DNA from 4 places in the Methylophilus glucosoxydans genome. Region 1 is predicted to be linked to each of the others. Evidence: predicted binding sites of a transcription regulator. Region 1 holds the regulator's gene; each other region holds the start of a gene.
What was found. The regulator sigma-54, encoded in region 1, starts transcription at its own class of promoters, with help from an activator protein. The targets are predictions, from matches to a motif close to TGGCACNNTTCCTGCT.
Positions count from the first base shown of each region.

Region 2: a site for sigma-54 is predicted at 1,613-1,628, ahead of ACFQ1T_RS12275 (ammonium transporter). Genes of this name have one in related genera too.
Region 3: a site for sigma-54 is predicted at 1,845-1,860, ahead of ACFQ1T_RS04005 (transglutaminase family protein). Genes of this name have one in related genera too.
Region 4: a site for sigma-54 is predicted at 1,229-1,244, ahead of ACFQ1T_RS03375 (circularly permuted type 2 ATP-grasp protein). Genes of this name have one in related genera too.

Region 1 is NZ_JBHTJW010000001.1:86,229-89,364, forward strand. Features, by position in the region: gene tyrS (tyrosine--tRNA ligase) at 1-979, shown strand, start outside; gene ACFQ1T_RS00405 (RNA polymerase factor sigma-54) at 1,025-2,569, opposite strand; gene lptB (LPS export ABC transporter ATP-binding protein) at 2,576-3,136, opposite strand, start outside.
Region 2 is NZ_JBHTJW010000003.1:112,476-115,611, reverse strand. Features, by position in the region: gene ACFQ1T_RS12280 (ArsC/Spx/MgsR family protein) at 1-294, shown strand, start outside; gene ACFQ1T_RS12275 (ammonium transporter) at 346-1,536, opposite strand; gene ACFQ1T_RS12270 (hypothetical protein) at 1,880-2,554, opposite strand; gene ACFQ1T_RS12265 (DUF3301 domain-containing protein) at 2,648-2,956, shown strand; gene gluQRS (tRNA glutamyl-Q(34) synthetase GluQRS) at 2,963-3,136, shown strand, end outside.
Region 3 is NZ_JBHTJW010000002.1:311,837-314,972, reverse strand. Features, by position in the region: gene ACFQ1T_RS04005 (transglutaminase family protein) at 1-1,805, opposite strand, end outside; gene ACFQ1T_RS04000 (SPFH domain-containing protein) at 1,913-2,758, opposite strand; gene ACFQ1T_RS03995 (NfeD family protein) at 2,786-3,136, opposite strand, start outside.
Region 4 is NZ_JBHTJW010000002.1:176,231-179,366, reverse strand. Features, by position in the region: gene ACFQ1T_RS03385 (serine/threonine protein kinase) at 1-66, opposite strand, end outside; gene ACFQ1T_RS03380 (YicC/YloC family endoribonuclease) at 212-1,105, shown strand; gene ACFQ1T_RS03375 (circularly permuted type 2 ATP-grasp protein) at 1,288-2,781, shown strand; gene ACFQ1T_RS03370 (alpha-E domain-containing protein) at 2,775-3,136, shown strand, end outside.

The DNA.
Region 1 (3,136 bases):
TGACTTTACCGGCATGATTGGTGACCCGACTGGCAAAAGCGCCACCCGTCCACCCTTAACCGTGGAGCAGGTCAAGGCCAACGCCGATACCTATGCCGCACAAGTCTTCAAGATTCTTGATCCTGCCAAAACCGAGATTGTCTTTAACTCCAACTGGTTAAGTGAACTTGGCGCGGCGGGGATGATTAAACTGGCTGCCAGCCATACCGTGGCCCGCATGCTGGAGCGCGATGACTTTTCCAAACGCTTCAAGGGTAATCAACCGATTGCGATTCACGAGTTTCTGTACCCGTTACTGCAAGGATATGATTCGGTCGCCCTGCAAGCGGATCTTGAGCTCGGTGGTACCGACCAGAAGTTTAACCTGCTCATGGGGCGTGAGTTGCAAAAGCAGGCCGGCCAGTCGCAGCAATGTGTGCTGATGATGCCGCTGCTGGAAGGGTTAGATGGCGTCAATAAAATGTCTAAATCACTCGGTAACTACATTGGCATTAGCGAGGTGCCAGAGACTATTTTTGCCAAGATCATGTCGATTTCAGATGAACTGATGTGGCGCTATATTGATTTGCTGTCTTTTGCGACGCTGGAAACCATTGCCGAATGGAAGGCGCAAGTCGCCAGCGGTGAAAATCCCCGCAATATCAAGGTCGGCTTTGCCCAAGAAATTGTGGCGCGTTTCCATGGTCAAGCCGCGGCTGAAAAAGCCTTGCAGGACTTCCAGACCCGTGCCAAAGGCGGCATCCCGGATGACGTGCCCGAAGTTGAAGTGACCATTGAAGGCGAGAGCATCGGCATTAGCCAATTGTTAAAACAGGCGGGCTTGGTTGAAAGCACCAGTGAAGCCATGCGCGCAGTGCAGCAAGGCGGCGTCAAGCTCGACAGCGTCAAGGTGGATGATAAGAATCTGCCTTTGACTAAAGGTGTGACAGTGATCGCACAGGTGGGTAAACGTAAATTTGCCAAGATCACAATCAGGTGATTTGAGCTGAGAAACAAAAAAGGCCGCATCTGCGGCCTTTTTTGTTTAGAGCGTTTTGCGCAAGTTCGCGGGCGGAATATTCAGGGACTCGCGATATTTGGCTATGGTACGGCGGGCAACGACGATACCTTGTTGTGCCAGTGTGTCGGTGATCTGGTTGTCCGACAAAGGCTTTTTCGGGTTTTCTTCGGCCACCATTTGCTTGATCAAGGCGCGGATAGCGGTGGCAGAGCAGGAGCCGCCTGCATCTGTGGCCACCGAGCTGCCAAAGAAGTATTTGAGTTCATAGACGCCACGCGGTGTGAGCATATACTTATGTGTGGTGACGCGGGAAACTGTGCTTTCATGCAAGTCGAGTTCTTCGGCGATTTCACGAAGCACCAGTGGCCGCATGGCAATTTCACCATGTTCAAAGAAGTTGCGCTGGCGATCTACAATGGCTTGTGACACGCGCAAAATGGTCGAGAAGCGCTGCTGGATATTTTTAATCATCCACTTGGCTTCCTGCATCTGGCTTTGCAGGTATTGGCCTGAACTCTCGCGGTTGCGCTTGAGGATGTCCGCATACATCTGGTTGATGCGCAGTTTGGGGATCACGCCATCATTTAAAGAGGCGACCCAAATGCCCTTGATTTTTTTAACCACCACATCGTGCTGGATAAAGTGATCGTGACTAAAGCTGGAAAACTCGCTGCCGGGTCTGGGGTTTTGCTGGCGGATCAGGTGCTGCGCCGCCTTGAGTACCGCTTCATCGCAACCAAGCACCTTGCGCAGTTTGACAAAGTCTTTGTTGGCAAGCAGCGCCAGGTGGTCTTTGGCAATGGCAATGGCGGTTTGCAAGTGTGGCGTTTCTTGCGGCAAACGCGTCAGTTGCAAGAGCAGGCACTCGCGTAAATCGCGCGCACCTACGCCTACAGGGTCCAGATTCTGGATCAGCTTGAGGGCGGTTTCCAGTTCCAGCAGCTCGACCTCAAGTTCGAGTGGCAAGTGCTCCACAATCTCCTGCAGATCTTGCTCCAGATAGCCATCATCAGTGATGCTATCCAGTAGCAGTTTGACCAGGCTCATGTCACGTTGCGATAAATGTGCCAGTTGTATCTGATCAATCAGATGCTCGCGCAAACTGATGCTGGTGGTTTCCTGTCTGGAAAAGTCACTGTCTTCGTCTTCCTGATGATTGCGTCCGGCTTCGTCCCAGTTGCTGGTGCTGCCAAACTCTTCATAATCATCTTCAAACTCTGGCGGCGTGAATTCCTCGTTTAAATTGGGCAGGTCGCTCTCGCTCCCGCCCAGCTCATCGTGCAAGTCTTCACGCAGACTTTCTGCCGGTGCGGTGATCTCTTGCTGCGTTGCCATGTCAAACGAGCTGGCATCTGTCGGCTCAGCTTCTACAGTGGGGGGAGGCGGTGTGTTATCTTCAAACTCGCCTTCTTCACCGTCTGACATTTCCAGTAACGGGTTTTCCTGCAGGATGGTTTCCAGTTCCTGGTTCAGTTCCAGCGTGGAAAGTTGCAGCAAACGGATCGATTGCTGCAGCTGCGGCGTCAGCGCCAGATTTTGCGAAATACGTAATTGCAGGTTCTGTTTCATGACGGATTACAGCCTAAAATTCTTGCCCAGATACACTTCACGCACACCTTCATTCTGAATGATTTCATCGGGCGTGCCTGCTGCAAACACAGCGCCTTCATTGACAATATAAGCGCGGTCACAGATATCCAGCGTTTCGCGCACATTGTGGTCGGTGATTAAAATACCAATATTCTGACTGCTCAGGTAGCGGATGATTTTCTGGATTTCGATCACCGCAATCGGATCAATCCCGGCGAACGGTTCATCCAGCAAAATAAATTTAGGGTCAGTGGCCAGGCAGCGCGCAATTTCAACGCGTCGACGTTCGCCGCCAGACAAGCTGACGGCCTGACTGTTGCGGATGTGCTGGATATGCAATTGATCCAGCAAGGACTCAAGCCTCGCCTCACGCTGCTCTTCCGTATAGGGACGGGTTTCAAGAATGGCGAGTATGTTGTCGGTTACGCTGAGCTTGCGGAAAATGGATGCTTCTTGGGGCAGATAAGCCAGGCCCATGCGCGCGCGCTCATGCATGGGCGCGCGGCTCACGTCGGCGCCATTCAGCGTAATGTTGCCTTCATCCAG
Region 2 (3,136 bases), on a different contig from region 1:
GAGCCTTGGGCAAGTGAGCGCCTGCTGCAATTCTTTGGCTCATTGCCGGTGCACGCCTGGTTTAATCCGGCCGCCCCCAAAATCAGGGATGGCGAGATAGATCCGGCCACCCTGGATGCCGACACCGCATTGGCCATGCTGCGCGCCGAACCACTGCTGATCCGGCGGCCACTCATCGAGGTTGACGGTCAGCGCATGACAGGCTTTGACGCCAGTACCCTATCTGTTTGGTTGGGACAGCCCATCTTGGTCAACACTGCGTCGCAGAGTTGCCTGCGGCACCATCCCTCTTAGCGTTGATGACTGCACTAAAACAGCATCAACATATTTCTAAAGTGATAGGCCTTAATCCCCAGACACCGACGGGATTTTATGGATGCTCAAATCCGCGCCATCAAACTCTGACTCGGCATCCAGGCGGATACCTACGATTTTCTTTAATGCGCCGTAAACGATGGTTCCGCCCACTAGCGCGATCACTACACCCAATGCAGTACCTGCCAGCTGGCTCATCAGGCTGACGCCGCCCATGCCACCAAGACTGGTCGCACCGAAGATACCTGCCGCGATACCGCCCCAGGCACCACACAAGCCGTGCAACGGCCAGACACCAAGCACATCATCGATTTTGAAGCGTGTTTGCGTGAGGGTGAATGCCCAGACAAACAAGGTGCCAGCGACTGCGCCAGTGACCAGTGCGCCCAGTGGGTGCATGACATCAGAACCGGCACAGACGGCCACCAGACCAGCCAACGGGCCATTATGCACAAAGCCCGGGTCATTTTTACCCAGCAGCAATGCGGCCAGCGTGCCACCCACCAGCGCCATCAGTGAATTGACCGCTACCAGGCCGGAAATGCCTTGTATGGATTGGGCGGACATGACGTTAAAACCGAACCAGCCTACAGTGAGTATCCATGCACCCAAGGCGAGGAATGGAATATTGGAAGGTGGATAGGCATGCAAACGGCCATCTTTGGTATAGCGACCATTACGTGCGCCCAGCAGTATCACCGCAGGCAAGGCAATCCAGCCGCCCATGGCATGCACGACCACCGAACCGGCAAAATCGTGAAAGTTTGCACCATAACTGACCTTCAGCCAGTCCTGAAACCCAAAATGAGCGTTCCAGGCAATGCCTTCAAAAAACGGATAAACAAAGCCAACCAGCAAAAATGTTGCGGCCAGTTGCGGGTTGAATTTGGCGCGCTCAGCAATGCCGCCAGAAATAATGGCAGGAATGGCGGCGGCAAAGGTGAGCAAGAAGAAGAACTTGACCAGACCGTAACCGTTTTGCACGGTCAGTGTTTCGGCACCATTGAAAAAGTGGATGCCGTAAGCAATGCCATAGCCAATAAAAAAATAGGCAATGGTAGACACACAAAAATCCACCATAATTTTAACCAGGGCATTCACCTGATTTTTTTGACGTACTGTGCCGACCTCCAAAAAGGCAAAACCGGCATGCATTGCCAAGACCATGATGGCCCCCAGCAATACAAACAGGACGTCATTAGCTGTCACTAATGATTCCATTTCGCTCTCCGAATTCAATAATTATTGATTGGCGTTTTGTTTGAAAGACACGCCTTTTTAAAATGCGCAGGTTTCAAGCAAATATCAGGCCATTTTTAAGTGATTGATTTTAAAAGGAGTGGAGTTTGGGCACCGGCAAAAACGCCCCAAAATAACTCAATCAAAAGTGCATTGCACATTATTGGTGCAAATTAGGGCATATTTAAACAAAAGTACTTAAAGATGCTCAAATGCTGATGAATGAGGCATGCCATGCGAACTCATCGAGAGTTTGCGTCAACAAAACACGGATAAAGCGGTGGATAACCGTATCGTCGTATGCCAATACGGAGGAGGGACAGACTTATATGATCTCGACCGGTTGCAATTGCTTGAGCATTTCGACCGCATCAGGATGCGCAGACCAGAAATAGTAAAATTCACGCACCGCGTTTAAAAATAGGTGACGGGTATTTTTGAGATTAAATAGCGGCAGGGTTGCGTCAGCGGTGATGCGGTAGGCGTTTTTTTCTGTGAGTGGTGCTTCACGCAAGCGCAACAACATGAGCTTTGCCATGCGCGTACGCAGTTCAATATCCATCTCCTGCTTGTGCTCCATGGATTTGAGCGCTTTGACGTAGCCGTTAAGCGGCCATAATTCTGCTGTTTCAAACTTCTCGGACTGCAACGCCGGCCAAACGGACTGCAAATCAATCACCGCCGGCTGCCAACCGATAGGATGTAATTCAAAGCCGACAGTATCGGCATATTGCATGACGGCTTTCACATCGCCACGCCAAAAAGGATAAAACTCGCGGATAATGGTCAGGATTTCTGGCCAGCGCTGGGCTTCCTTGTCGGCCAGACAATCGTCCACCGCTTGCCGGTAGACCGTGCTGCTGCATTCCTGGTCTTTTAATAGCGGCGTTAACTCAGCCAGCACCGCGTCGCGCTGTGCCATGATGGCAGCATCAGCGCCCTTGCTGTGCAATAAATTATAATAAGCTTGAATCGCATCTGCTTCGCGGCTTGAATTCATCGTTAACAACACTAAATAAGAATGAAATGAATATGAAACGGATTATTGGTCATCATACACTGAAAAAGATAATCGTCTTAAAGGAGAACAACGATGGCTGAATGGGCCTTATTAGCCATTTTGATGGCGGGCGCATGGTATTGGATGGATACGATTTCGAAACGTGAGATCGCGCTCAAGATTGGCCGCCAGTTGGCTGAGCGCTGCCATCTGCAGTTTCTGGATGAAACCGTGGCTTGCGCCCGCGTCGGTTTTGCAAGGGACGGCAATGGTCGCATGCAGTTACAACGCACGTATACCTTTGACGTCTCCAGCCAGGGCATTGAGCGCATGGCCTGTCATCTGCAATTGCGAGGCGGCCAATTGGTAGCCTGGCATATTCCGCCTTACGTCACCCAGTAAAACACCATGGTGGTTGGCCGCTTTGCCCCTTCGCCTACCGGCCCCTTGCATTTTGGCTCACTGGTCGCCGCCGTCGCCAGTTACTGCGATGCTAAAAGCCAGGGCGGCCGCTGGCTGCTGCGTATAGAAGATGTAGACACCACCCGCCGCGTAGCCGGCGCCAGCGCAGACATGATTCGC
Region 3 (3,136 bases), on a different contig from region 1:
CGGCCATTGCGCACCTGTACGCATAATGCGGTATGGACCACTTCCCGGGCCAGCGGCTGCACTGTTTTGTGCTTGATCCGCACCGTGGGTGATTTGGCGGTCGCCAACGCTGCCTGTGGCTCAAACGGGTCCAGGGGAAATTCTGGCTCCATCTCTGCAGGCAACTGCCATGGCAGCGAGGACAAGGGCAAGCGCAAGCCCATGGGCGAGTCACCACCCAGCAGATACAAATGTTCGCGGCGCAACGGCCACTTGCTGGTCAGCCATGCCCCGGCAGACTGGCTCTCGTCCGGCTTGAGCGGCATAACATAACCAACCACTTGCCCCAAGCCCTGGTTGAGCAAATCTGCCAGCCGTTTGCGCTCTGTAGCATCCTGCAAATCCAGCTTGAGCGGATCGAGATTCACCGGTAACTGCTGCTCTTGTTGCGCGAGACTCATCACATCTTCATATGCGGCAATCACACAAGCTTTGGGAAAGCCCAACATGTCGGCCAGATGCCGGGAAAAAGCTTCTGCCTGCGCTACGCCATAGCCGTCATTATGACCTTCGGCTGAAAACAGGCTGGCATCGCGCCACACCGGCTTGCCATCCGGGCGCCAGTAAATATTGATGGCCCAGCGCGGCAAAGGCTCACCGGGATACCACTTGCCCTGGCCATAATGCAAAAAGCCATCCGGGGCAAAGTGCGCTTTCAGACGCAAAGCCAGGTCACCGGCCAGCTGGCGCTTGTGATCTCCCAGTGCAAGAGTGTTCCATTGTGCGCCATCCATATCATCAATCGACACAAAAGTCGGTTCGCCGCCTTGCGTCAGCCGCACATCGTGCTTCTTGAGCTCAACATCCACCTTGTCACCCAGCTTGAGGATGGCCTGCCAGTCCGCTTCGCTGTAAGGCTTGGTCACGCGCGGGTCTTCGTGAATGCGCGTTACTGTCATCTCATGCGTGAACGTGACCTCGGCGATATCGGTAAAGCCAGTCACTGGCGCTGCCGAGGAAGGAATCGCCGTACACGCCAACGGAATATGCCCCTCTCCGGCCATCAGTCCAGAGGTAGGATCTAACCCAACCCATCCTGCGCCGGGGATAAACACCTCGGTCCAGGCATGCAAATCGGTAAAATCCTTGTCGGTGCCACTGGGGCCATCCAGCGCCGCAACGTCGGCCTTGAGCTGAATCAGGTAGCCGGAAACAAAGCGTGCGGCCAAGCCCAGGTGGCGCATAATTTGCACCAGCAACCAGGCGGAGTCCCGGCAAGACCCTGTGCGCTTCTGCAGAGACTCTTCCGGGGTTTGTATGCCCGGCTCCATGCGCACGGTATAGCCGATTTCAGCCTGCAAACGCTGATTGACGGCCACCAGAAAGTCGACAATGCCGACTTCGGGTTTGATCACGGCTTGCCGCATTTCCGTCATCCACGCCTGCAACAAGGGCCCGACCGGATCGGGCTGCAAATAGGCGGTCAGCTCGAACGCCTGCTGCGCGGTATAGTTAAAGGGGTAATGCTCGGCATATTTCTCGACAAAAAAATCAAACGGATTGATGACGGTCATATCTGCCACCAAATCGACCGTAAAGTCGAGCTCACGCACCATTTCGGGGAATACGTAACGGGCAATGTAGTTGCCGTAGGGGTCTTGCTGCCAGTTGATAAAATGCTGCTGAGGATTAACCGTCAGAGAATACGACAAAATCGGCGTGCGCGCGTGGGCAGCGGGCTTGAGGCGGACTTCGTGTGGCGAAAGATTGACCAGGCGGTCAAATTGATAGCGGGTGCGGTGATGTAAAGCGACGCGTATAGCCACTGCTGATCCTCAATAATATTATGATTTTAAGCAGTGTGATGCAGGAAATATGCCAGCCACGCCAAAACCCAGCGCGTGGTGGCAATTAAACGCTACCCCTGATCGACTTACTTGCTGCCGCCTACCAGATTTTTGACCGCGCTCACCACATCGCCTGGCAGCACAACAATTTTGCTATTGTTGGAGTCGGCCATTTTTTGCATTGATTGAATATAACGGTCCCCCAGCAAAAAGGTGGCGGAGGTATTGTTTTCCTTGACCGCCTCGGCAATCATTTTAATCGCCGCTGCTGAGGCTTGAGCCCCCACCATTTGCGCCTCTGCGTCTTTACGCGCGGCTTCCAGCCGGGCTTCTGCATTCAAGATCAACGACTGCTTGGCGCCTTCGGCTTCGGTCACCACCGCCACACGCTCCCGCTCGGCCGCTGCCTGACGCTCCATCGCATCCTGCATATTGGCAGAGGGTTTGATGTCCTGAATCTCCACACTTTTCACGGTGAGGCCCCAGTCCAGCGCCTCATCGGCAATCGCTTCTTTAAGCTCAGCCTTGATCCGGTCACGCGAGGTCAGCGCATGATTGAGGTCCATGCCACCGATGATAGAACGCAAACTGGTTTGCACCATATTGCGCATGGCTTCACGAAAATTTTCGATGCCGTAGACCGCACGCTCGATATTGGTCACTTTGATAAACGCCACCGCATTGGCCAGAATCACCGCGTTATCACGGGTGATCACCTCCTGCTCTGGGACATCGAGAATGATGTCTTTGGTGGTCACCTTGTAACTGACATTACTGAATACCGGGTTGATCACATTGAGGCCTGGCTTGAGAATGCCGGCAAATTTACCGAGCCGCTCGACCACCCATTCTTCGCCCTGCGGCACAATACGTACCCCTTTCACGATGGCGATCACTACCAGTACGATGACAATGACACTGACTTCGGTCATAACGACTCCCCTCAATAATTAAAACGATTAACCGTGGTGGGCAGGCGCCACACGCAGGCTGTTGCCTTCCACGGCGACAATGATTGCCGCTTGTTGCACAGCCATGGCCGTATCGGCATACGCTACCCATTCGCGGCTACCCAACACCCCTTGGGCAAACCGGATCTTGCCCGGTTGCATGGGAGAAATAGCCTCAATCACCACGCCTTCACGACCGATTTCCTCGCCCTGCGCCTGTCCAACCCGCAAGTCAGGCTTGCGTTTCTCCAGCTTGCGCATGATGGTCAAGGCCAGTGCCGCCAGCACGGCATAATTCAGGGCTTGCAAGGCCAATGACATCTCAGGCCAAACCAGGGTGAGCGCTGCCATTGCCAGTGC
Region 4 (3,136 bases), on a different contig from region 1:
AATGGTGTAGTCATGCAGCACAGTGCCTACCGGCAAGGCAAAATCGTATTTATGAGCGAGCTTCACTAGCGCTTTAACGTCACAATCATGGCTTTTATTAAGGGCATGGCATCAGCAGAGGTTGTGATTTGTTCTGCGCGCCGCCTTGTTTGTACCATTTTCGCATAACGATACCGCATTTGATACAATCAGTGAGTTTGCCAGGAGCCAGATGATGACGATAAAAAATTCCCCCGCTAGCCAACCGATGTTGAGCATGACCGGCTTTGCGGCCACCGAAAGCCGCTTTACTGGCGGGCTGCTGCTGATTGAGCTGCGAGCAGTCAACCACCGTTATCTCGAGCTCAATGTCAAAATCGATGACAACTTGCGCCAGTTTGAGGCGCAAGTACGTGAATTGCTGCAGTCCCGCCTGGGACGTGGCAAAGTTGAATGCCGCATCAATCTCAAAAGCGATGCCGCGGTGGCTAACCTGACGCTCAACCCTGAGATGGTCGGGCAGATCGCGCAAACCCTGGCCGCGTTACAGCAACATTTTCCGCAGGCGCAACCCGTCAATCTGGTTGAAGTGCTCAAGCTGCCCGGTGTTTGCCAAACGGAGAGTATCGATACCGAGGCCATGGCGCAGAGCCTGCTCAATGGCTTGTCGCAGGCCATTGATGAGCTGATTGCCGCCCGCCAGCGCGAAGGTGAAAAACTCAAGCAAGTGCTGCTCGACCGTCTGCAAGGCGTCCGTGAGCAGATCAGCATCGTCAAACCGCTGTTACCTGCCCTGATCAGCCAATATCAGGATAAACTGACCACCAAACTGCGTGAAGCCATGCAGGCAGAGGATGACCGCGTACGTCAGGAAATCGTGCTCTATGCCCAACGGATTGATGTCGATGAAGAGCTGGCGCGGCTCAATGCCCACATTGTTGAAATGGACCGTATCCTTACGGCTGGCGGCACCATGGGCAAAAAGCTGGACTTTTTGATGCAGGAAATGAACCGGGAAGCCAACACACTAGGCTCCAAATCGGTGGCGATTGAAACGACACAAGTCTCTATGCAACTGAAAGTGTTGATCGAACAGATGCGTGAACAGATTCAGAATATTGAATAAGCCCTATTTAACACACGGTTTGCACCAAAACCGTGATTCGAGAGTGCACCATTTAGGTGCGCTTTCTTTCTGAAACCCGCTCATATAAAACATAAACTCATGATTTAAATGGGTTTTACAGGCTGGCACACGGCTTGCTCTTGTTTAAATGAATTTTACAAGTAAGGCAAAGGTCCAGCACGATGACGCAAACGGCCAAACAGTTTTTTGATGAAATGCAGGGCTATGGGGGCAATGTAAGGGCGATTTACCAGGCCTATAACCGCTGGTTGGCGAATGTGCCTACCCAGCAACTGGCGGCCAAACGCGCAGAAGCAGAAGTCCTGTTCCGCCGCGTCGGCATCACGTTTAACGTGTATGGTGAAGAAGATGGTGCCGAGCGCCTGATTCCATTTGATGTGATTCCACGCATGATTTCGGCCAGTGAATGGGCGCATTTGTCCAAAGGTGCCGTCCAGCGCGTACGCGCCCTCAATATGTTTCTGCATGATATTTATCATGATCAGGAAATCATCAAGGCCGGCATTGTCCCGCACAGCATCCTGACCAATTCCCAATACCGCCCGGAAATGGTGGGTGTGACTGTGCCTAACCAGGTGTATGCGCATGTGGCAGGGATAGACCTGGTCCGCACCAGCGAGTCGCAGTTTTACGTGCTGGAGGACAACCTGCGTACCCCTTCCGGCGTGTCTTATATGCTCGAAGACCGCAAGATGATGATGCGGCTGTTCCCGGATTTGTTTAAAAAATACCCGATTGCCCCGGTGGAGCATTACCCCAGTGTACTGCTGAACAACCTGCGCTCGGTCGCCCAGACCGGCGTCACTGACCCGACCGTGGTATTGCTCTCACCTGGCGCTTACAACAGCGCTTACTTTGAACATGCCTTCCTCGCCCAGCAAATGGGCATAGAACTGGTGGAAGGCCAGGATTTGTTTGTCCGTAATAACGCCGTCTATATGCGCACCACGCAAGGCCCGCAAAGGGTGGACGTGATCTACCGCCGCATTGACGACGACTTCCTCGACCCTCTGGTGTTCAAGCCCGATTCCCTGTTGGGCGTGCCAGGTCTGCTCTCCGTTTACCGCAATGGTGGCGTCACATTGGCCAACGCTGTAGGCACCGGCGTGGCCGATGACAAGGCGACGTATATTTACGTGCCGGAGATGATCAAGTTCTACTTGGGTGAATCCCCCATCTTGCAGAACGTGCCTACGTATCAACTCAGCAAGGAAGATGATCTGGCCTATGTGCTGGATCATCTGCCCGAGCTGGTCGTCAAGGAAGTGCAGGGCTCTGGCGGCTACGGCATGCTGGTAGGCCCCACAGCCAGCAAACAGGAAATTGAAGAATTCCGTTTACGCATCGTCTCCAAACCCGCTAACTACATCGCGCAGCCGACGCTGGCGCTGTCAACCTGCCCGACGCTGGTCGACCAGGGCATTGCACCGCGTCATGTGGATTTACGGCCATTTGTGCTGTCTGGCAAAACGGTCAGCGTGGTGCCGGGTGGCCTGTCGCGCGTAGCGCTCAAAGAAGGGTCACTGGTGGTGAACTCCTCGCAAGGGGGCGGCACCAAGGATACCTGGGTGCTGGAGCGGGACGATGTCAGTGCAGAAACCGTGCAGTCGCAAATGGCTGCCCAACAAGCAACGCAAGAGGCCGTCATATGTTAAGCCGTACCGCAGATCATTTATATTGGATGGCACGTTATATCGAGCGTACTGAAAACGTGGCCCGTGTGCTGGACGTGACTTATAACATGTCCCTGTTGCCTTCAGACAGCAGCAACGAAGCCGAACTCTGGGATGCCGTGCTTGAAATTGCCGGGATCCGCGACATTTATGACAGCAATTACAAAGAGCTGTCGGCCGCCAACGTCATCAAGCATCTGGTCATGGATAGCCAGAACCCGTCCAGCATTTACAGCTCATTACGCAGTGCGCGTGAAAACGCCCGTGCCGTGCGTGTGGCCATGACCACCGAGACCTGGGAAAACATGAACACACTGTGGATTGAGTTTGGGCAATA